One region of the Shewanella sp. cp20 genome, then DNA from elsewhere that is predicted to be linked to it. Evidence: predicted binding sites of a transcription regulator. Region 1 holds the regulator's gene; each other region holds the start of a gene.

Evidence for each region. Region 1 encodes MetJ, which represses methionine synthesis genes. Its sites were predicted from a motif close to TAGACGTCTAGACGTCTA; they were not measured.
Region 2: msrA (peptide-methionine (S)-S-oxide reductase MsrA) is a predicted target of MetJ. The motif match lies at 4,973-4,990, and genes of this name have one in related genera.
Region 3: metK (methionine adenosyltransferase) is a predicted target of MetJ. The motif match lies at 2,139-2,156, and genes of this name have one in related genera.

The regions. Positions count from the first base shown of each region.
Region 1 is NZ_JPII01000006.1:8,254-15,022, forward strand. Features, by position in the region: gene DB48_RS00160 (DUF3373 domain-containing protein) at 1-1,175, opposite strand, end outside; gene DB48_RS00165 (c-type cytochrome) at 1,238-1,567, opposite strand; gene DB48_RS00170 (conjugal transfer protein TraF) at 2,077-3,273, shown strand; gene DB48_RS00175 (sulfite exporter TauE/SafE family protein) at 3,338-4,078, opposite strand; gene metJ (met regulon transcriptional regulator MetJ) at 4,156-4,470, opposite strand; gene metB (cystathionine gamma-synthase) at 4,695-5,861, shown strand; gene DB48_RS00190 (bifunctional aspartate kinase/homoserine dehydrogenase II) at 5,881-6,769, shown strand, end outside.
Region 2 is NZ_JPII01000048.1:126,193-132,961, reverse strand. Features, by position in the region: gene fldA (flavodoxin FldA) at 1-204, opposite strand, end outside; gene ybfE (LexA regulated protein) at 255-527, opposite strand; gene DB48_RS16535 (DUF2788 domain-containing protein) at 539-760, opposite strand; gene DB48_RS16530 (alpha/beta fold hydrolase) at 842-1,600, opposite strand; partial or broken gene seqA (replication initiation negative regulator SeqA) at 1,885-2,414, shown strand; gene pgm (phosphoglucomutase (alpha-D-glucose-1,6-bisphosphate-dependent)) at 2,459-4,114, shown strand; gene msrA (peptide-methionine (S)-S-oxide reductase MsrA) at 4,418-4,897, opposite strand; gene astE (succinylglutamate desuccinylase) at 5,190-6,233, shown strand; gene DB48_RS16500 (thiamine pyrophosphate-dependent dehydrogenase E1 component subunit alpha) at 6,417-6,769, shown strand, end outside.
Region 3 is NZ_JPII01000007.1:221,542-228,310, reverse strand. Features, by position in the region: gene tkt (transketolase) at 1-1,688, opposite strand, end outside; gene metK (methionine adenosyltransferase) at 2,201-3,352, shown strand; gene DB48_RS01335 (VanZ family protein) at 3,429-3,830, opposite strand; gene DB48_RS01330 (hypothetical protein) at 3,923-4,387, opposite strand; gene DB48_RS01325 (GNAT family N-acetyltransferase) at 4,414-4,965, opposite strand; gene DB48_RS01320 (deoxycytidine triphosphate deaminase) at 5,087-6,052, shown strand; gene DB48_RS01315 (GGDEF domain-containing protein) at 6,263-6,769, shown strand, end outside.

The DNA of each region.
Region 1 (6,769 bases):
GCGTAACCTATGCCACCCAGGTACATGTCGCCGATCACGCCGCTAGGCTGTACTCGGGTCTGGAAGTTGAAGTTGCTGAACTTCTGCATATCTTGGTACATGGTCGGCGCGAAGATGCCAGCCAGCTGTGTGGGGAAGGCCATGGTGCCCTTGAAGCCGTCGTTGATATCTTTGGCGCCAAACAGGGTGATTTGCAGGAAGTGGTTGCCGTCGTTGATGGCGTCGATGTTAAAGCCGCCCAGGTGGGTGTCTTTGGTGACGATATCGCCAAACATCTCACCGTTGCCCCACTGTGACTCGAAGCCCTGGCCATAACAGAAACGCACCACTTGACCGTCGATACCAGTGATCTCACCCAGTTTGTATCCCAGGGTCAGACCATCGAAGTTGAAGTTAACCAGATGGCCAGATGGCGTGCCGCCACGCATCTCATTTTCACGGTATTGGGTTGGTGGGCCATAGGTTGATGGACGGCGACCGATAGATAGGTAGGTTTTTGAACCACCAATGTTTTTCCAGTCGAAGTAGGCGCGTTCTACGCGGAGCCAGTCACCGCTGGTGTTACCACTGTTGGTGCCATCCATGGTGAATGAACGCCAGGAATCGAACACCTGCACGCCGGTAGAGTCTCCCCAGTTTTTATACATACTGAGACGACCGGCGAAGTTGACGTTATCCCATACCTTGGCCTTGAGGTTTAGTCTCAGGCGTGTGGTGTAGAAGATGTCGTTGTTAATGTCCTGAGTGGTCTTGGGCGCCAAGACGTAGGGCATCACGCCTTGCAGCATACCACTCTGGAAGGCGGCGGCCAGATCCGGGTTGGCCTGCATCATCTGTCCCAAGGGGGAGTTGGGATCGTTGGGCATACCAAAGGCACCAGACATAGCTTTTGCACCAAAATCATTGAAGTCTACCTTGATTGCAGGGTTCCAGGTGACATTTTGATAGTGCAATGAATGGGCCTTGGTACGGAAATCGCCAGTGAGTTGAATTCTATCGAGCGCGCTATGGCGTTCGTTTTTGTCGACACGACTGTTGATGTCTTCAATCTCTTCGGTGAGATCGGCAAGCTGTTGTTTAAGCTCGGCTAGTTTTTGTGCATCGCTATCGGCGGCATAGGCTGAGCCAGAGATGGCGAGTGCATTTGCGATGAGTATGGATAGTAGAGTACGCATGTGAATCTCTCCTTATGCGCTCGTTGGGGTTGTTGACGAGCGCACCGATAACAAGTCCGTGGTTAACCGCATGTCTGTGGCTGATCTGAGTCGGCCGCATGGTCATAGAGGAACTGTTGGATATCTAAACGATCCTTTTCAGAGAGCTTCTCGAAGACTTCCGGCTTTACTTTATGCATGTCACGTTTGAAGTAACGATCCCATTGGCTCATGGTCTTGCTCATAGGGGTCAGTTCACCGGCGGCATCGCCCTTGCTGTGGCAGGCTTTGCACTCTTTTTTATACAGGTGTTTCCCTTTCTTAGGGTTACCACCGTCGACGGCGTAGGCTTGTCCGCCAACTGTGAGGGCGAGGAGTATGCATGTAGCTATTTTGGCAACGTTTTTCATCATCATTTTCCTTAATCGCTACTCTGAGCGATTTATTAACCTGAAACAAAATGCTTGTTTCTTGTTGGAAAATTTACCAAAAGGGAGTAGTTGTAAACTTGATGTTGATCACTTTCATGAAAAAAATCTAATTGATAAAAATATCATGGATATAAATCTAATGAATATTTTATAAGGTTATGAAATTTAATGGTTTTGTGCTTTGTTGGTTGGTGCGCTGTGTTTCTGGTATCGCTATAAAAGTGCCAAGGCAGATCACACTTTATTATTTAAGTTATCTCTAAATGGGTATTCTTGGCTGTGTTTGTATTGCATAGGCGTCTGTGTAGGGGATAAGGCTGCCTACCGAATCGACAGGATTTATATGTGTGGATAGGCGCGACAAAATAATTTGAAAAAAAGTGTTTAAACCTCAGGTTTGGAGCGCACTTTTTTGTTGTCTTAGTCTATCTTTAAAGACGACTCGGGTAGCTTCCTGAGCGAGAACAAAAATAATGAACAGGGTGAATGAGATGAAATACCTTAGCTTGGTCATCGCGGTGTTATTGTCTGGTAGTGCCTCTCTGGCGTCTGCCGCTTCTCTCTACAACGAGGCTCGCAGTGATGCCATGGGCGGAACCGGGGTGGCGGCCTCAAACCGTGAGGGGGCCGCCTTTATTAACCCCGCCTTATTAGCCATTCATGCGCCCAAGTATTCCGGCGGCGCGGTGATGTTGCCCGTGCTCGGTGCCGAGGTGGCAGATGTCGATAACCTGACCGACAAGTTCGATGCCCTGCAGGACTCCTATGACGGCCTAGAGGCGGCCATCAATGCCAGTGATGTGGCGGGCATTACCAATTATCGCGACATGCTGGTTGCCGATCTAAGATCTCTCGATGGTGAAAATGCCTATGCCAGCGTGGGCCTGGGGTTTTCTGTGGTCTTGCCAACCAAGCGCATGCCTATGTCTATTTTTTATAAGACCTATATCGATGCGGTGAGTGTGGCGGTGATCGAGGAGAGTGATATCGATACCCTGACCGATTTGGATCCCAACAACCCGCCCCAGGTGACGGATCTGGACTCTCAAGGGGCCGTGGTTGCCGGGGCTATCTCAGAGATCGGGGTAGCCCTGAGCTTCCCGCTATCGATTGTGAACATGCCGGTGGCCGTCGGTATCTCCCCCAAGCTACAGCGTATCGATACCTATAACTATGTGGTGAGTGCCAACAACTTCGATGCCGATGATTTCGATGACAGCAAGTACCGCAACGATGATACCGTGGCAAACTTGGATATTGGCGTTGCCATTCAACCCATGGATGGCGTGACTCTGGGCTTGTCTGGGCGCAACCTGGTGAGTCAGAAGGTCGATACCGTGGAGGCTCTGGGACGTCAGTTTACCTATCGGGTCGAGGCCTTATATACCTTAGGTGTTGCCTATGACTGGGACAATTTCAGCCTGACCACAGATGTGGATCTCAATAGTCATAAACGTTTCGATGAGATAGGCGAAACTCAATACTGGCGACTGGGCGGTGAGATGCGGGCGACCGATTGGCTGGCGTTGCGTGTCGGCTATCGCCACGACATGAAAGATACCAGCAGTAACCTCTATACCCTGGGCACAGGCTTTACCATAGGCCGTTCTTTTAATCTGGACCTTACCGGATTAGTGGGTACAGATGACGCCGTTGGCGGTGTGATTCAGACCTCGTATCATTTCTAACGACTCATCTTTAAATAATGTCAAAGGCCGGCGATGATGCCGGCCTTATCTTTTTCCTTTCTCTTTAAAGCAGGGCGCTAAGGGATTTTAGCGCCAGCAAGATAGCGCTCAGACTACAGAGTACCAGAGTCATGATGCGGGTCTTGTTTTTGTCTATGCGTCCTACCAGGCGATTAGCCACCAGATAACCGAGCAGCACTGAGGGAAGCAGCAGCGCCGAGCAATAGAAATGGTGCAGGGTCAGCAGGCCGGTGAGGCCTAAGATAACAATCGCAATGGTGGAACTAAAGATGAAGAAGGCCGATAGTGCCGCCCGAAACTGTTTGGCGTCTTTGCCCGAGAGCAAAATGGCCAGTGGTGGTCCGCCGATGGCAGCAACATTGCCGAAGATGCCGGAGATCACCCCGGCGATAAACAGGCTGCGACGGTTAACGACCAGGTTGAGCCGCAGCAGACTGAGCAGCACGGCGATGGCCACTATGATGGCGATGGTTATGCCCAGTATGGCCTGAGGCGCGAGCAGGAGCAGGCCCGCACCGATAAAGCCGCCGGGGATCCTCCCCAGTAGGGCATACTGTAGCCCGTTGAATTCCAGGGCGCCACGCTCGCGCAGCAGGGTCAGCAGCGCAATAGAGAAGCCCATCAGAATGACGGGGGCCGGCACCAGTGACGGCTCGATAAGATAGAGGAGCGGCGCGGCAACTACCGCCATGCCAAAGCCGATGAGGCTCTGGGTAAGGGCACCGACGAAGACGATGAGTGAGGAGAGCGCCAGAATATGGGGATCGAGTGGAAGTGCAGGCACTGGGATGTTCCAGATAAAAGTTGAAAACTAAAGAGGGATCGCTAAGCGATCCCTCTATCGATTCGTGTATGAGTGGATTATTCCATCTCTTCCCACTCTATGCCCATCTCGGTCATCAGGCGTTTGACTTCGGCTGGGATGCTATCGGGTTTGTCTTTAGACAGGTCATCGTCTTGGGGAAGTGGCTGACCAGTGTAGGCGTGCAGGAAGGCCTCGCATAGCAGCTCGCTATTGGTGGCGTGACGCAAGTTGTTGACCTGGCGCCGAGTGCGCTCGTCGGTTAACACCTTAAGCACCTTTAGAGGAATGGAGACAGTAATTTTTTTTACCTGCTCATTCTTCTTACCATGTTCAGCATAGGGGCTGATATAATCGCCATTCCACTCAGTCATTGACTCACCTGTAAATTCTAAAATTCGGTGCAGATTTTAAACCCTTACAAATTACAGTCAAATTATTGCCTCGAATTTTTGGTAAATGCAAATAGATTTCTAAATGTTTGGACGTCTAAACGTCTAAAAGTTGTTGACGCTCACTATCTGCTTAGGTACATTTAGACGTCCAGACATCCCTTTTGTCTAAGATGCCTGCCCGGATTCATATTGAGGAGTTGAAGATGACAGCGCGTAAACTAGCCACCGCCGCCGTAAGACGAGGCATAGAGTCAGACACTCAGCACGGTGCCGTGGTGCCGCCTATCTATCTGTCGACAAACTACTCGTTTGAAGGGCATCAGCAACCGCGGGATTTCGATTACAGCCGTTCCGGCAACCCGACCCGTTCTATTCTGGGGGAGGCAATTGCCGAGTTGGAGCAGGGGGCGAGCGGCGTGGTGACCTGTACTGGCATGGCGGCCATCACCCTAGTGACCAGCCTGCTTGGGCCGGAGGATCTACTGGTGGTGCCACACGATTGCTATGGCGGCAGCTATCGACTCTTCACCAATTTGGCTAAAAAGGGCGCCTTTAGGCTTCTGGTGGTGGATCAAACCGATGAGCGAGCGCTTGAGCTGGCACTGGCTCAGTCGCCTAAGATGGTGTGGCTGGAGACGCCTTCTAATCCGCTGCTGAGAGTGGTGGATATTCAGGCCATCGCCCAGGCGAGCCATAAGGTCGGCGCCCAGGTCGTGGTGGACAACACCTTCCTCTCTCCCGTATTACAACAGCCATTACTGCTTGGTGCCGACATTGTGGTGCACTCGACCACTAAATATATCAATGGTCACAGTGACGTGGTGGGCGGCGCCGTGGTGGCGAAAGACCCTGAGATCGGTGAGCTACTGCACTGGTGGTCAAATACCCTGGGCCTGACGGGGTCGGCCTTCGACAGCTACCTGACCCTGAGAGGACTGAGAACCCTGTCGGTACGTATTCGTGAACATCAAGCCAACGCTCAGAAGGTATTGGCGCTGCTTTGTGACCACAAGGCGGTGGAAAAAGTGTATTATCCGGGGCTTGCCGAGCATCCTGGCCACGAAATTGCTGCCCGACAGCAGAAGGGATTCGGCGCTATGCTCAGTTTTGAATTAAAAGGTGGCGAATCGGCACTCGTTGCCTTTTTAGATGCGTTACAATACTTCTCGGTAGCCGAGAGCCTGGGGGGCGTTGAGAGTCTGGTGGCGGTGCCCGCAACCATGACCCATAGAGCCATGGACCCAGAGGCGCGCCGCGAGGCGGGCGTTAAAGATACCCTGATCCGTTTGTCAGTGGGCATTGAAGATGGCGAGGATCTGGTGGCAGATATTCTTGCGGGTTTAGAAGCGGCTATCGCGGTAAGTAGTTAAAGGGTTTGAGGAGCAGATAATGACACGATGTCATTTGCATAAGTTTGGTGGTTCTAGTTTAGCGGATGCAGATTGTTACCGCCGCGTCGCCCACATTTTACTGACCCATGGCCATAGCGATGATCTCATCGTGGTGTCGGCCGCGGGTAAGAGTACCAATTTCCTATATCGTTTGCTGGAGCTGTGCGACACAGATCAGCTGTGGCAGGAAGAGTTACAGGTGCTGGTGAGTTACCAGCAGAATCTGATCGAGCAGCTGCTCTCCAACGAGCAGGCCCGTAGCCTGAGAGAGCGCCTAGCAACCGACAAGTCGCAACTTAGCAGCCTGTTGTCGCTCGATGAGCTTAACGATTATCAACGTAACCAGGTGGTGAGTTTCGGCGAGCGCTGGTCTTCGCGTCTGCTGGCGGCATTACTGCGTGAGTCTGGCGTGGCGGCGCTTGATGTGGATGCCCGCACCCTGTTGGTGGCCGACGAAGGTGCCGTGCCGCAGATCCGAATCGGCGAGTCGCGCCAGAAGGTACAGGCCCTGATTGAGGCCCACCCTCAAGAGCGTCTGGTTATCACCGGCTTTATCTGCGCCAATGAGCAGGGCGATACCCTATTGCTCGGCCGTAACGGCTCAGATTTTAGTGCAACCTTGCTAGCCAGCCTGGCCGATATCGAACGTGTCACCATCTGGACAGATGTCGAGGGGGTGTTTAACGCCGACCCTAACCGGATTAACGATGCCAAGTTGCTCAAGAGCATGTCGCTCACCGAGGCGAACCGCCTGGCGCACCTTGGCTCTCCCGTGCTACACAACCGTACCCTGCAGCCGCTGTTCGATACCGAGGTCAGCCTGGCGGTGCGTTCAAGCTATGCGCCCCATACTGATTTTACCTTGATCGCGCCTAAGAGCTCCTCGG
Region 2 (6,769 bases), on a different contig from region 1:
ATCGTCCCAATCACATTGGGCTTCACCGTAATACCAGGTCGGGATACCGAATAGCAGCAGATCATATTCTGCAATCTGTTCTTTGGTACTCTTGGCGATATCCTTGACGTCGACCATCTTCTTGCCCAGTTTCTTCTGGATCATCTTGGCGACGGCTTCGGTATTACCTGTATCACTGCCGAAAAAAAGACCTACAGTTGCCATTGTCTTTCCTTTATCTAGTTCACTGACATTTGTTTCAACACCACTTAAGATCAGGGTCTTACCTGCTTAAGCAATATCGATTCGATTAATTGGCTGCGGCTGATGTTACTGGCCAAAGCCTTTTCATTCAAGGCGTCGTATAAATCTTGTGACACCTTTAACTCTATTCGTTTTAATCCTGCGGCTCTGTCGCGCTGGATCTGATTTCGCTTGTTGACCTTTAATTGTTGCTCCCGGGGAAGGGGATTGCTGCGAGGACGTCCTCGGCGCTTTTCCGTTGCAAACAGGTCTATCGTTGTTCTGTCTGAAGATTCTTTTGCCATCGAATGTTCATTTAACCTATGCCAGAGCTCTCCCAGGAGAGTTGGATCAAGCCCTTAGCTATAAACCCGGCACAGCCGAGAAATAATACTAACCAAACAATATAGCGGCCAAATTTAGGGACATTTCCCTGCTTGAGCACGTCATGTATTGCCATACCAATAAAGAAAAATATCGCTGCAAAGAACAGGTTTAAGCCGACCGCCTCTATCTGTTCCATGTACTGAGATAACATGCTGCGTTCCCTCAGGCTAAAAAAAGAGGCGCGAATATACCATAGTTAAGCGTTATCTGCTACACGCTTTACAGACAAGATTCAGTCATTTTGCGCGATAAACTCGGCGACGATGCGATTGAAAATCGCCGGTTTTTGTGCGTGTAACCAATGACCTGTACCTGCCAGTGACTTGGCCTGGATCTTTGGAAACTGAGACACAAAGGCTCCGTGATGGGCCGCCGTCACATAGTCTGAATCGGCGCCGCGGATGCACAGGCTCGGGCCCGAGTATTGCTTGTCTGCCAGCGGCCAGCCGATAAGATGCTCATAGCTGGACTTTAGCCCGGCAAGGTTCATCTTCCAGGCGAAACCCTGTTCATCTTTGGTGAGGTTTTTCAAAAGAAACATCGCCGTACCTTCGTCGATACCGGCACCGAGCAGTTGCTTCTGCGCATCTGCCCGGTTTTTCAGTGCGCTAAGGTCCAGGTTACCGAGACCGGCAAATACCTTCTGATGCCTTGGCTGATAGGCTACAGGGGCGATATCTGCAGCGACCAGGCTCTTGACGCGATCGCCATAGAGCAGCGCCGTGGCCATGGCGATCTTACCGCCCATGGAGTGGCCGACCAGGTGTGCCGAGTCCAGCTCGAGTTCATCCATGAGTTCAATGATCGCGTCTGCCAGCATGGCATAATCCATGTTGGGCCAGTGTGGGCTCAGGCCATGGTTAGGCACGTCGATACGGATCACCTGATGATCATCGAGTGCATTGCCTAGGGTCTTTAAGTTATCCAGGTTGCCAAATAGGCCGTGGATCAAAATCACCGGGCTACCTTGTCCCGATTGGGTGTAGTTCAAGCTGCGCATGGAAAGTTTAGGTTGAGAGAATTGGCCAAATTGTGCCTGTAAATCGGCTTAAAAGACAGCATTAACGGCCAGCCAAGCATTCTCTGGCGGGTTTTTGCGCACTTGAGAGCTAATTTATTGATCTTGTAACCAAGTTGTGGATTTTTAATGCGATCGCTCTTTATTCCGGTGGGAAAGATAGCATACACTTGAACGGATCTGGCATCCGTTGCTGCGGATCGCATTCGCAATAACAATAACCTATTTACCTTTACCGCCTAAGGAAGATTCTAGTCATGAAATATATTGAGATTGATGAAGAGCTATATCGCCATATGCCAGCAAGACAGAGCGCATAGGAGAGAGTGCTTCAGAGATCCTGCGACGATTACTCGGCTTAGACGTAGAGACGGTTGCCATGGTGCAGCCTGCGCAGATCAGCCAGCCAGGCCTGGATAAAGAGGTAGCACAAGAACAAAAGGTGGCGAGTCTCGATGCCGACACTCTGATCGACAAGGTGGCACTGGCACAGCAGAAGGGCGCCGTCGGTCGCTTCCTGTTTACCTTAGAGGCTATCTATAAGGCCACACCAAATCAATTCGATCAGGTGTTACAGATCCAGGGGCGCGATCGTCTCTATTTCGCCACCTCAAAAGAGTCATTGCTCAAGGCCAGTAAGTCGGCCAACCCGAAAGAGATAGGTAATAGCGGCTTCTGGGTGACCACCAACAACAATACGGCCAAGAAGCGCACCATCCTAAGCGAGGTGTTGGGGCAGTTTGGTGTACAAGAAAAACAGATTGAATCCATAATCGGTCATATTTAGTCGGCATACTGAGGTTCAATCTACCCATCACTTAGGAGTACATTTTGGCGCTACACGAGCGAGCAGGTTTAGCTGCACAACAAAGGGACTTGGTTAATATTCCTAAACTGATGAGCCACTATTATCGGCTCTCACCGGATGTGACCAAAGATGCACAGAAGGTTACCTTCGGCACCTCGGGTCACAGAGGCTGTGCCTTTAACAAGAGTTTCAACGAGAAACATATCCTGACTATCGTGCAGGCCGTAGTGGATCACCGCATTGAGGCGGGGATAAAAGGCCCAATGATAGTGGGCATAGATACCCATGCACTGTCGCAGGCAGCCTATGTCACGGCGCTTGAGGTGTTAACCGCCAACGGCGTTCAGGTGATTGTCGCTAAAGCTGATGAATTTACGCCAACACCAGTGGTGTCACACGCCATCATAGCCGCTAATCGCGGCCAGGGCGCACAGCTCACCGACGGCCTGATCATCACCCCCTCCCATAATCCGCCCCAAGATGGTGGCATTAAGTACAATCCTCCCCATGGTGGCCCCGCCGAAGGCGGTATTACCGCCTGGGTCGAGCAGCGTGCAAACGATTATCTGGCCAAGCAACTCGAAGGGGTGAAACGACTCAATTACTCGGTAGCACTGAAAACAGGGCTAATCGTCGAGCGGGATCTGATGGCTGAGTATGTCGGCGATCTCGAGCAGGTGATCGACATGCAGGCCATTAAGCATGCCGGCATTCGCATCGGAGTCGATCCCCTTGGCGGTTCAGGGATCCACTATTGGGCCAAGATAGCCGAGCAATACGGGCTGGATATCACACTGGTAAACGATCGCATCGATCCCGCCTTTAGCTTTATGCCGCTGGATAAGGATGGCAAGATCCGTATGGATTGCTCATCCCCCTATGCCATGGCGGGGCTGCTGGCGCACCAGGATGCATTTGATATCTGTGTCGGCAACGATCCCGATTATGACAGGCACGGCATCGTCTGTCCGGGCACAGGCCTGATGAACCCAAACCATTACCTGGCGGTTGCCATCGAATATCTGCTGTCTCATCGCCCGCAGTGGTCAGCCGCGCTCAAGATAGGCAAGACCCTGGTCTCCAGTGCCATGATAGACAAGGTTTGTCACGAGCAGGGCCGCACCCTGTGTGAGGTGCCGGTCGGCTTTAAATGGTTTGTCGACGGCCTGGCCGATGCCAGCTTTGCCTTCGGCGGTGAAGAGAGTGCCGGCGCGGCCTTCCTGCGCCGTGATGGTGGCAGCTGGTGTACCGACAAAGACGGTTTTATCCTTGCCCTGCTGGCCGCGGAGATCCTGGCGGTTACCGGCAAGACCCCGGCCAAGATCTATGCCGAGATGGTTGAGCGTCACGGCCAAAGTTTCTATAAACGCATCGACTCGCCAGTCAACCCAAAGCGAAAGGCGAAGTTTAACCAGTTGGTGAGTGAGCCGCTGAATACGAGTTCCCTTGGCCTTGATGTGATGGCGGGCGATACTATTCTTGAGGTGCTCACCCATGCGCCGGGTAATGGTGCCGCCATAGGGGGTCTCAAGGTGGTTACCGAGAATGCCTGGTTTGCGGCGCGGCCATCGGGGACCGAGGCGCTATTTAAGCTCTATGGCGAGAGTTTTGTCAGCGAGGCGCATCTTGAGCAGGTGCTTGAGGCGGCGCAGCAGATGATAGAGGATCTGCTGGGCTGAGCGGCCATCACGGCATCTATAGATAGGCAGCTATTATTGTTCTAATAACAAATATTGTTCTAGTAACAAAAAAGCCAGTGAATCACTGGCTTTTTTTATGGTCGAACTTGGGCCTGTCGACCTTTTGAGAACAACTTTTGTTGTTATTGAGCACCCTGTGGGCAGCTTTTGTAGGCCATTTCTAAGGCGTTATCTCCCGTTCATTTCACTCTGGTTTATAGTAACCACTACACTACGAAGGCTCTGCCTTGTATAAATCCCCTACAAGATGCTGCAAAAAAAAACTGGACAGGTCAACAGACCCTAGTAGGTCAGGTGACAGCTAGGCAGGTTATTCTTTTCCAGATAGTTTTGATGATACTCTTCGGCCTTATGGAAGGTCAGCACTGGGACTATCTCGGTCACTATGGGTCTTATTCCCCACTTACCGCTGCGGGCAAGGGCCAATTTTGATGCTTCGGCCTCGGCTTTTTGCTGCTTATCGTGGAAGAAGATGGCACTGCGATACTGACTGCCGATATCGCCCCCCTGCATGTTGAGCATAGTTGGGTTGTGGTTGCTCCAGAACACCGCCAGCAGATCCTCGAAACTCACCTTAGACTCGTCATACTCGACCTGAACCACCTCGGCATGGCCGGTCGTGCCCGTCTTGACCTCTTTATAGCTGGTCGCCTTGTCATCGCCGCCCATATAGCCGCAGGTGGCAGAGGTCACACCGTCTATCTGCTTGAAAAAATACTCTACACCCCAGAAACAGCCTGCGCCAAATGTTGCTAATGCCATGGTTGACCTCGTATCGATTGAGCCTATCAATGTTTATTGCTTTTTATTAATTGTTCCTGTCCGTAAAATCTTTTTTGGATGTTTAGACGGCCAGACGGCTCTATTCTGTATTATCTGATTAACGAATGCAACAGGGAAATTATGCGCCGAATGACTGGCCCGCGTGGCCGTGGGGTCGCTTAAATGATACTATGCTGGCCAATTGATAATAATGCTAATAAATCCAAGGAGTCGCCCCGCAAGCTTGCCTAGGCAAGTGCGCCGGTTTGGCGATGGAATGAAGGAGTTTTCTGTGCAAGACACCCTGATGTTGTCGAAAGACTTTTTGCAATTGACCTTAGACAATCCTGTTAGCCTTGCGGCGCCGTTCGAATTTACCCTAGGGCAGCACACTCAGGTTTCCGTGTGGGATACCGGCGTGATCGCCTTTGAGCCTTTGTCTAGGGCAGATGCTCAAACCAGGAGCATAGTGCTCTCCTCTGCGGTGCACGGTAACGAGACGGCGCCCATCGAGTTATGCAATCAGCTGATCACTGCGCTGTTGTCCGAGACCCTTATTACGGCCCATCGCGTGCTGTTTTTAATCGGTAACCCGCCGGCCATCCTCAATGGCACCCGTTTCGTCGAGGAAAACCTCAATCGTTTGTTCAGCGGCGCCCACTCTCGAGGCGAAGGCCTGATCAACGCCGAGCGTCTACGTGCCCAGAAGCTGGAGCAGTATGTGGATCGCTTCTTTAACGCTGCGCCTCATGGGGGCGAGCGCTTTCATTACGACCTGCATACCGCGATTCGCGCCTCCAAGCATGAGAAGTTTGCCATCTACCCTTATCCTCATGGCGAGCCCTATAGCGGTGAACAGATCATGTTCCTAGCCGCCTGCGGCATCAAGACAGTGCTGTTCCACCACGAACCTACGACCACCTTTAGTTACTTCTCGGCCCACGGTTATCAGGCCCACGCCTTTACCATAGAGCTGGGCAAGGTGATGCCTATGGGGCAGAACGATATGACCCGCTTTATCGCGGTTAAGGAGATGCTGACCCGTCTGGTGAGCGGCAGAGATCTTGAACTTGGCGAGTTTGATGCCAGTCAGGTGAACCTGTATCAGGTAAATCGTTCCATCAATAAGCAGTTTGACGACTTTAGCTTCACCTTTGCCGATGACGTAGAGAATTTCACTGCATTTCCAAAGGGTTATATATTGGCTAAGGATGGCGGGATTGAGATAAAGGTCGAGGCCGAATCTGAGTCTATCGTATTTCCCAATGCCAATGTGCCGGTTGGGCAGCGTACTGTGCTGTGTTTAGTGCCTGCCAAAGATTATCGCGTGGTCTAGTATCTGGCTTGTAAAGCTAGCGATACATGGGCGGGGACAGCTAGTTGTCGGCCGCGCCCCGCGATAGCTTGCTAGGTAGTTTACGTTAACGTAACTTTAAGGCCGCGTCATAATAGAGAATAGTGAACAACTTAGGATGTTCGCAGTCAGATAACAAGAAAACTCAGCTGATAAGAGAATAGTATGAGCAACGCAACGAGCAATACAGAGACTGTCCATCGCGTCAGTTTTCTCGATAAGGATTCTTTATCGATCCCGATCCTGAAGATCCTTCAAGCCGACGGTACCACCTTTGAAAATGCTGTGTTACCCGTGATCGATCAGGATTTGGCTGCAAAAATTTATGATACTTGTGTGTTCACACGAGTACTCGACGAGCGCATGTTAGCCGCTCAGCGTCAGGGACGGATCAGCTTCTACATGACCTGTACCGGTGAGGAAGCCGCCGTCGTCGGCAGTGTCGCCGCCCTGGACCAAGATGATGTGATTCTAGCCCAGTACCGTGAGCACGCGGCGATCCGCTATCGTGGCTTCAC
Region 3 (6,769 bases), on a different contig from region 1:
TGCACCTCACTACCCGTAGCGATCAGAATAAGATCGGGTGTACCGGCGCAGTCTTGCAACACGTAACCGCCCTTGGCGACGTTAGCCAGTTGCTCTTCGGTGCGTGGCTGTGCAGCTAGACCCTGGCGGCTGAACACCAGTGAAGTCGGCGCGTTACGACGCTCGATAGCCATCTTCCATGCCACGGCGGTTTCAGCCGCATCACATGGACGCCATACCATCATGTTTGGTGTCATGCGCAGGTTAGCCAGCTGCTCAACCGGTTGGTGAGTCGGGCCATCTTCACCTTGACCGATAGAGTCGTGGGTGTATACGAAGATGTTTTGGATGCCCATCAGTGCAGACATGCGTACCGCGTTGCGCGCGTATTCCATGAACATCATGAAGGTCGCGCCATAGTTGATGAAACCACCGTGCAGTGATACACCGTTCATGATGCCGCTCATGCCGAATTCACGCACACCGTAGTAGATGTAGTTACCGGCAGGATCTTCCTGGATACCCTTAGAACCAGACCATAGGGTCAGGTTAGAACCGGCTAGGTCGGCAGAGCCGCCGAGCAGTTCAGGTAGGGCTGCGCCGAAGGCTGCGATGGCATTTTGTGATGCCTTACGGCTGGCAATGTTTTCGCCCTTCTCTTGGCACTCTTTGATGAAGGCCTGTGCTTTTTCTTCGAAATCGGCTGGCAGTTCGCCCGTGATCACGCGGCGCTTATATTCGGCAGCCAGCTCTGGATAAGCGGCTTCATAGGCAGCAAGCTTCTCGTTCCAAGCAGACTCGTTAGCCGCGCCCACTTCTTTAGCATCCCAACCTGCGTACACGTCGGCAGGGATCTCGAATGGACCATGCTCCCAACCCAGGAACTCACGGGCCGCAGCGATTTCGGCATCACCCAGTGGCGCGCCGTGACAGTCGTGGCTGCCAGACTTGTTTGGTGAACCGAAACCGATAATGGTCTTGCAGCAGATCATGCTTGGCTTATCGGTAACAGACTTAGCTTCTTCGATAGCCGCGCGAATCGCGTCGCTGTCATGACCATCGACGCCGGCAATCACGTGCCAGCCGTAAGATTCGAAACGCTTAGCGGTATCGTCGGTGAACCAGCCCTCGACGTGACCGTCGATAGAGATGCCGTTGTCATCCCAGAAGGCAATCAGCTTGCCAAGGCCTAGGGTACCCGCCAGTGAACAGGCCTCGTGAGAGATACCTTCCATCAGACAGCCGTCGCCTAGGAAACAGTAGGTGAAGTGGTCAACGATATCGTGACCAGGACGGTTAAATTGCGCCGCCAGAGTCTTCTCGGCAATCGCCATACCTACCGCGTTGCTGATACCCGCGCCCAGAGGCCCCGTGGTAGTTTCAACGCCTGGTGTGTAACCATACTCAGGGTGACCTGGGGTCTTAGAGTGCAACTGACGGAAGCTCTTTAGCTCATCCATCGGCAGTGCATAACCCGTCAGGTGAAGCAGAGAGTAAATCAGCATAGAGCCGTGGCCGTTAGAAAGGATGAAACGGTCGCGGTCGACCCACTCTGGGTTGTTTGGGTTGTGCTTCAGGAAATCATTCCACAACACTTCGGCGATATCGGCCATACCCAATGGCGCACCTGGGTGACCAGAGTTGGCTTTCTGAACGGCATCCATACTTAACACACGGATAGCGTTTGCGAGTTCTTTACGAGATGACATGCTCTCTCCTGCTGATTTGAATGTTGGGGATTTTGCGGGCCGAATTTGCGGGCAACAATGGGGGCATATTTTCCCCTACTCGCGGATGGGACGCAAATAAAATTCGCCCTTTAGCTTAGATTAAATCCTTCTAGACCCGAAAAACGGCGCTTCTGCCATCTCAGGTAAAACCTCGCTTACCGCCTTAGGGGGAGTCAGGATTTCACTTACCTGCGCCGGAGCAACCCGCACCTCTAGGCCACCCCTCTTGGGCGTCGCGGCGCTAAGCGGCCCTAAGCGATCCTTTGGCAATAAAAAATCGGCGGCTTATAACGGCAATTAAAACTCAACAATAACAACATTTTAAGATGGACTTTTATTTAAACTCATCCGAGGCATTAGAATAATTACCCGGTTTTACTCCACAATTTTCATCGAAAAGGGTGTTATCCGATCTGATTTCCACTAAAATGGCCGTCTAGATGTAGATACTTCTACACATTCGAATTGTTTAAAGACGAGATTTTTCCATTATGGCAAAGCACTTGTTTACCTCTGAGTCGGTCTCAGAAGGTCATCCAGATAAAATCGCCGATCAAATTTCTGATGCGGTACTCGACGCGATCTTAGAACAAGATCCTAAGGCACGTGTGGCGTGCGAAACATACGTCAAAACCGGCATGGTAATGGTCGGTGGTGAGGTGACCACCTCTGCATGGGTCGACATCGAAGAGCTAACCCGTAAGACGGTACGCGAGATCGGCTACACCCACTCGGACATGGGCTTCGACGCCGACTCTTGCGCGGTACTCAACGCCATTGGTAAGCAGTCTCCAGACATCAACCAGGGTGTCGATCGCGCCGATCCTAAAGAGCAAGGCGCCGGTGACCAGGGCCTGATGTTCGGTTACGCCAGCAACGAAACCGACGTACTGATGCCAGCGCCTATCACCTATGCCCACGCACTGGTGAAGCGTCAATCGGAAGTACGCAAAGACAAGACACTGCCTTGGCTGCGTCCAGATGCCAAGAGCCAGGTGACCTTCGCCTACGAAGACAACAAGATCGTCGGCATCGATGCCGTCGTGCTTTCTACTCAGCACTGCGACAGCGTCAGCCAGTCTGATCTGATCGAAGGCGTGATGGAAACCATCATCAAGCCAGTACTGCCTGAGCAGTGGTTGAACAAAGACACCAAGTACTTCATCAACCCAACCGGCCGTTTCGTTATCGGTGGTCCTATGGGTGACTGTGGTCTGACGGGTCGTAAGATCATCGTCGACACCTACGGCGGCATGGCACGTCACGGCGGCGGTGCCTTCTCGGGTAAAGACCCATCGAAAGTTGACCGCAGCGCGGCCTATGCGGCACGTTATGTGGCCAAGAACATAGTGGCAGCCGGTCTGGCGGATCGCTGTGAGATCCAGGTGTCTTACGCTATCGGTGTGGCCGAGCCAACCTCTATCAGCGTCGAAACCTTCGGCACGGGTAAGGTCTCTGAAGAAGTATTGATCGGTCTGGTGCGTCAGCACTTCGATCTGCGTCCATACGGCCTGACCGAGATGCTCGACCTGGCGCGTCCTATCTACAAGTCGACCGCCGCTTACGGTCACTTCGGTCGTAACGAATTTCCTTGGGAACGTACCGACAAGGCAGAGGCGCTACGCGCAGACGCCAAGCTATAAGACTGGTTTTGCCAGTTAGCAAAAAGCCGCCTTTTGGCGGCTTTTTTGTATCTTTGTCAATGAAATAGCATTAGCTTTAACTAGTCGACTCATTGCTAGTAAAGAATCGCTTCTCAAGATAGAGACTCAGCAGGCTAAACAGCATGATACCCACCCCGTCGGCCAGCAGATCATAGCCATCGAAGGTACGACTGGGAAAATACTGCTGACTGCACTCCTCGATAATCACCACAATCGTGACCACCACGGCCCCTAGATAGGGGCGAACCTTGCCGAGGGACACCCGCCTGAAATGACTGCCGACATTGGCAAACAAGGTCAGGGTGCCAAACAAGATCATATGTCCCAGCTTGTCACCGTAGGGAATCGAATGGGCCAACTCAAACAAGGGGTTGCTGCGCCCGGCATCGGCGCTGACGATAAGCCACACCAGGAAACCACCGAATAATACGCCCAGCAGGGCAAAGGTTTTCACCATCACGAAAGACTCATCCTTAACATTCTCACGCCGCTTGCCAGGCGCTCTTCTTGGCGGCTCGCACTCATGCTTAACTCACCCGAGCCAGCGGGCTAACAGTGGTCGAAGTGGGCATACTGCATACACATGAAGCTCAGCTGCTGGGCGTTGAGCAGCGGCACCTCGACCCTTCTGGCCGTCGCCAGTTGCGCCTCAACCGGCCGCGCCATGGGCCGAATCTCGGCGCTATAGGCGTTACTGAAACCACAATCAAACCAGTGCCCATCCCAATTCGCGACATAGATGGCGCGCGGCTCATTGCTCAGCTCGAGACACTCGCAGCCAAGCTCGGCCTGGGCCGCCAAGGCGGCTAACAACTTGAGGTTATCCAAGGCGCTGAGCGAGACGCCCTCATAGGAGGTCAGCAGCTCGGCAAGGCGCGGCGGAAACTCGTTGTTCTTGCTATCTATTGTCTTGCTATTTGTTATCTTGCTATCTGTCATCTTGCTATCTGTCATCTTGCTATCTGGCGTCTTGCTCTTAGGAGTCATCTTGCCCTTCATCTCTTTGCTTGCCATAAGGGTACTCGTTAGCCTCTCAAGGCCTAAGTTGTCGCTGTCGCCAGCAGATAGTAGCCACGGCCGTCGAATTCGAAGAAGTCCAGCACCTGCATGCCTCCCTTCTGGGTATGGGCGGCGAAGGAGCGTTCATTGTCTTCGGCGATGAAGGTAACCATGTAGGGATATTGAGGGGCGACTCGCGTCTTAAGCTCGGCCACCAGCTCGGCAAACAGACCCGTTCCACGCTGAGATGGTGCGATCCAGATGGGGCCATACTGACAGCTATTGCTGGCGCCGACCATGCCTTGGGGCATCTCGAAGCGGCTCGTCTCGAGCCGTTTCACCAGAGAGCGATACAGGGGCCAGTCCCCAAAGAAAGACCAGTGACCGGCGATCACATAGCCGGCGATCTCCCCTCCCCGTTCGGCCAGCAGCAACCAATGCTTCTGAATCAGCTCGGATAACTCCTGGCGACTAAAATGCTGGCCCGTCATCAAAGCGCCGCGTTGCCCTGGAGTCAACTCGGCCTGCCACTCCCTCGCCTCCAATGCGACGAGGGCATCGAGATCGGCACCTGTGGCCAAGCGGATAGTCATGACAGGCCCTCTATACTCAATTGAAACAAGGATATCCCCTTAAATATTCGGGCTATTTGCAAAATAGCTAATCGACGACCACACTTAACAAACTTGAAACACCAATAGGTTAGAGCCGATCATGCTGCCGGAAAACATTCATACGGGTGTGAGTATACTTGAAAACGATAACGCGCAAATCAACTTAGTCAGGTGGATGCATCAATGTGAGCTGATGAAACGCTATTTCGAGGCCGATGTCGCCTTCGTCGCCCAGCAGACGGATCTTGGCTTTGAAATCATCGTCAGCTCCATCAACGACACCCGCAAATTTCTCTCCGGCACCCTGTATAACGAAAAATTCGAGCTCTTCACCCGCCTGTCCAACAGTCAGCCCGAAGGGATCAACCTGGATCTGAGCCGAGAATCCAATGCCGAGCTGCCTAAGGATCTCGCCACCGCCAGCAGCTTGTTGTCCCGGCCAATTCTCTGGCCAGACGGCACCATTTTCGGTTGCCTCTGTGTGGTCAATCCCGGCAGCAGGGAAACCGCCAGCACTAACGCCTTCATGCTGGAACCCTTCCAAATCTTGCTGCAGCAAGATCTGGCGCTACTGTGTCAGAGTCAGCGTATCGAGTCGCTGTCGATGCGCGACCGTGACACAGGCATGTTGAATCACTACGGCTTTATCATGATGGCGCCCAGACAACTCAACCTGGGCAGACGCTTCGGTGCCCATGCAGGCATACTCTTCTTCGAGCTCTATCCCAATCCGCCTATGATAGATGAGATAGAGGACAAACATATCCGGCTACTGGGCAACATCATCCAGGACACCATACGCACCGCCGACATCGCCGCACACTACAGCCACAGCCAGTTCGTGGTGTTGGTCTTCGTCGATGCCGAGCGCGACCTTAGCCATATCAGCCGCAGGGTCGAAAAACTGCTGGCCCAGCAAAACGATCGCCTAAAGCTAGACTCGGGGCACTCCTTCTTCGCTCCCGATTCCTCGGCCAAGTTGGCGCCCATGCTGGAACAGGCCAAGCAGCAGCTCAAGTCCTATCATCAGAGCGAGGAGGCGGTGGAGACGGAGAGCAAGGGCTAATTTCGGCCGTTTCTGTTAGCAAACAGATACCTGCACAGCGGGGCAAAAGAGAAGAGAAAATAGATTTTGCTCGCAAAAATTGAAAATTTACATTCTCACAACATATGATTTTTGAGTATGATGTAAACACTTTGTGTCGTCAGTCTTTAGGCTGATCGACAGAGACTAGCGAGTTATGCAATTAAATAATAACAATAAGAGAGCACTACTATGCTATTAGAATGCGCCGATACCAGCCTCTGGCTCAGGGAAGCCGATCATCCCGCCATTACTCTGCCGCGTTGGCAGCAACAAGTTGATCTACTTAATGAATTTTATCAGGCTCAGGCCAGTGTGGTACTGCAAGGTATCGACGGCGAATATCAGGTCGTCTGTAGTCGCCAGCGCACGGATCTCAACCTTTATGCCGGCACCCAGTTTTATGATGCCAGCCTGACCCACGCTCTGAGCAAGCATACCGCCTACGGCCTGCTGGATCTCACCGAGAGCCAAGATCCCGAGAGTCATCTGGCCCGCTTCGACAGCCTACTGGCCCTGCCCCTCTACTGGTCAGACGGTCAGCCCTTCGGGGTGATGCTGATCTGTGACAGCCAGCGCAGCAAACATTTTCAGCGACTCCTGCCGCTTATGGAAAACGCCAAGGCCCTGATCCAGGCGGAGCTCAAGCATCTGTTCCTGATGCAGCAGATCCAGATGATGTCGGTACAAGACGACCTC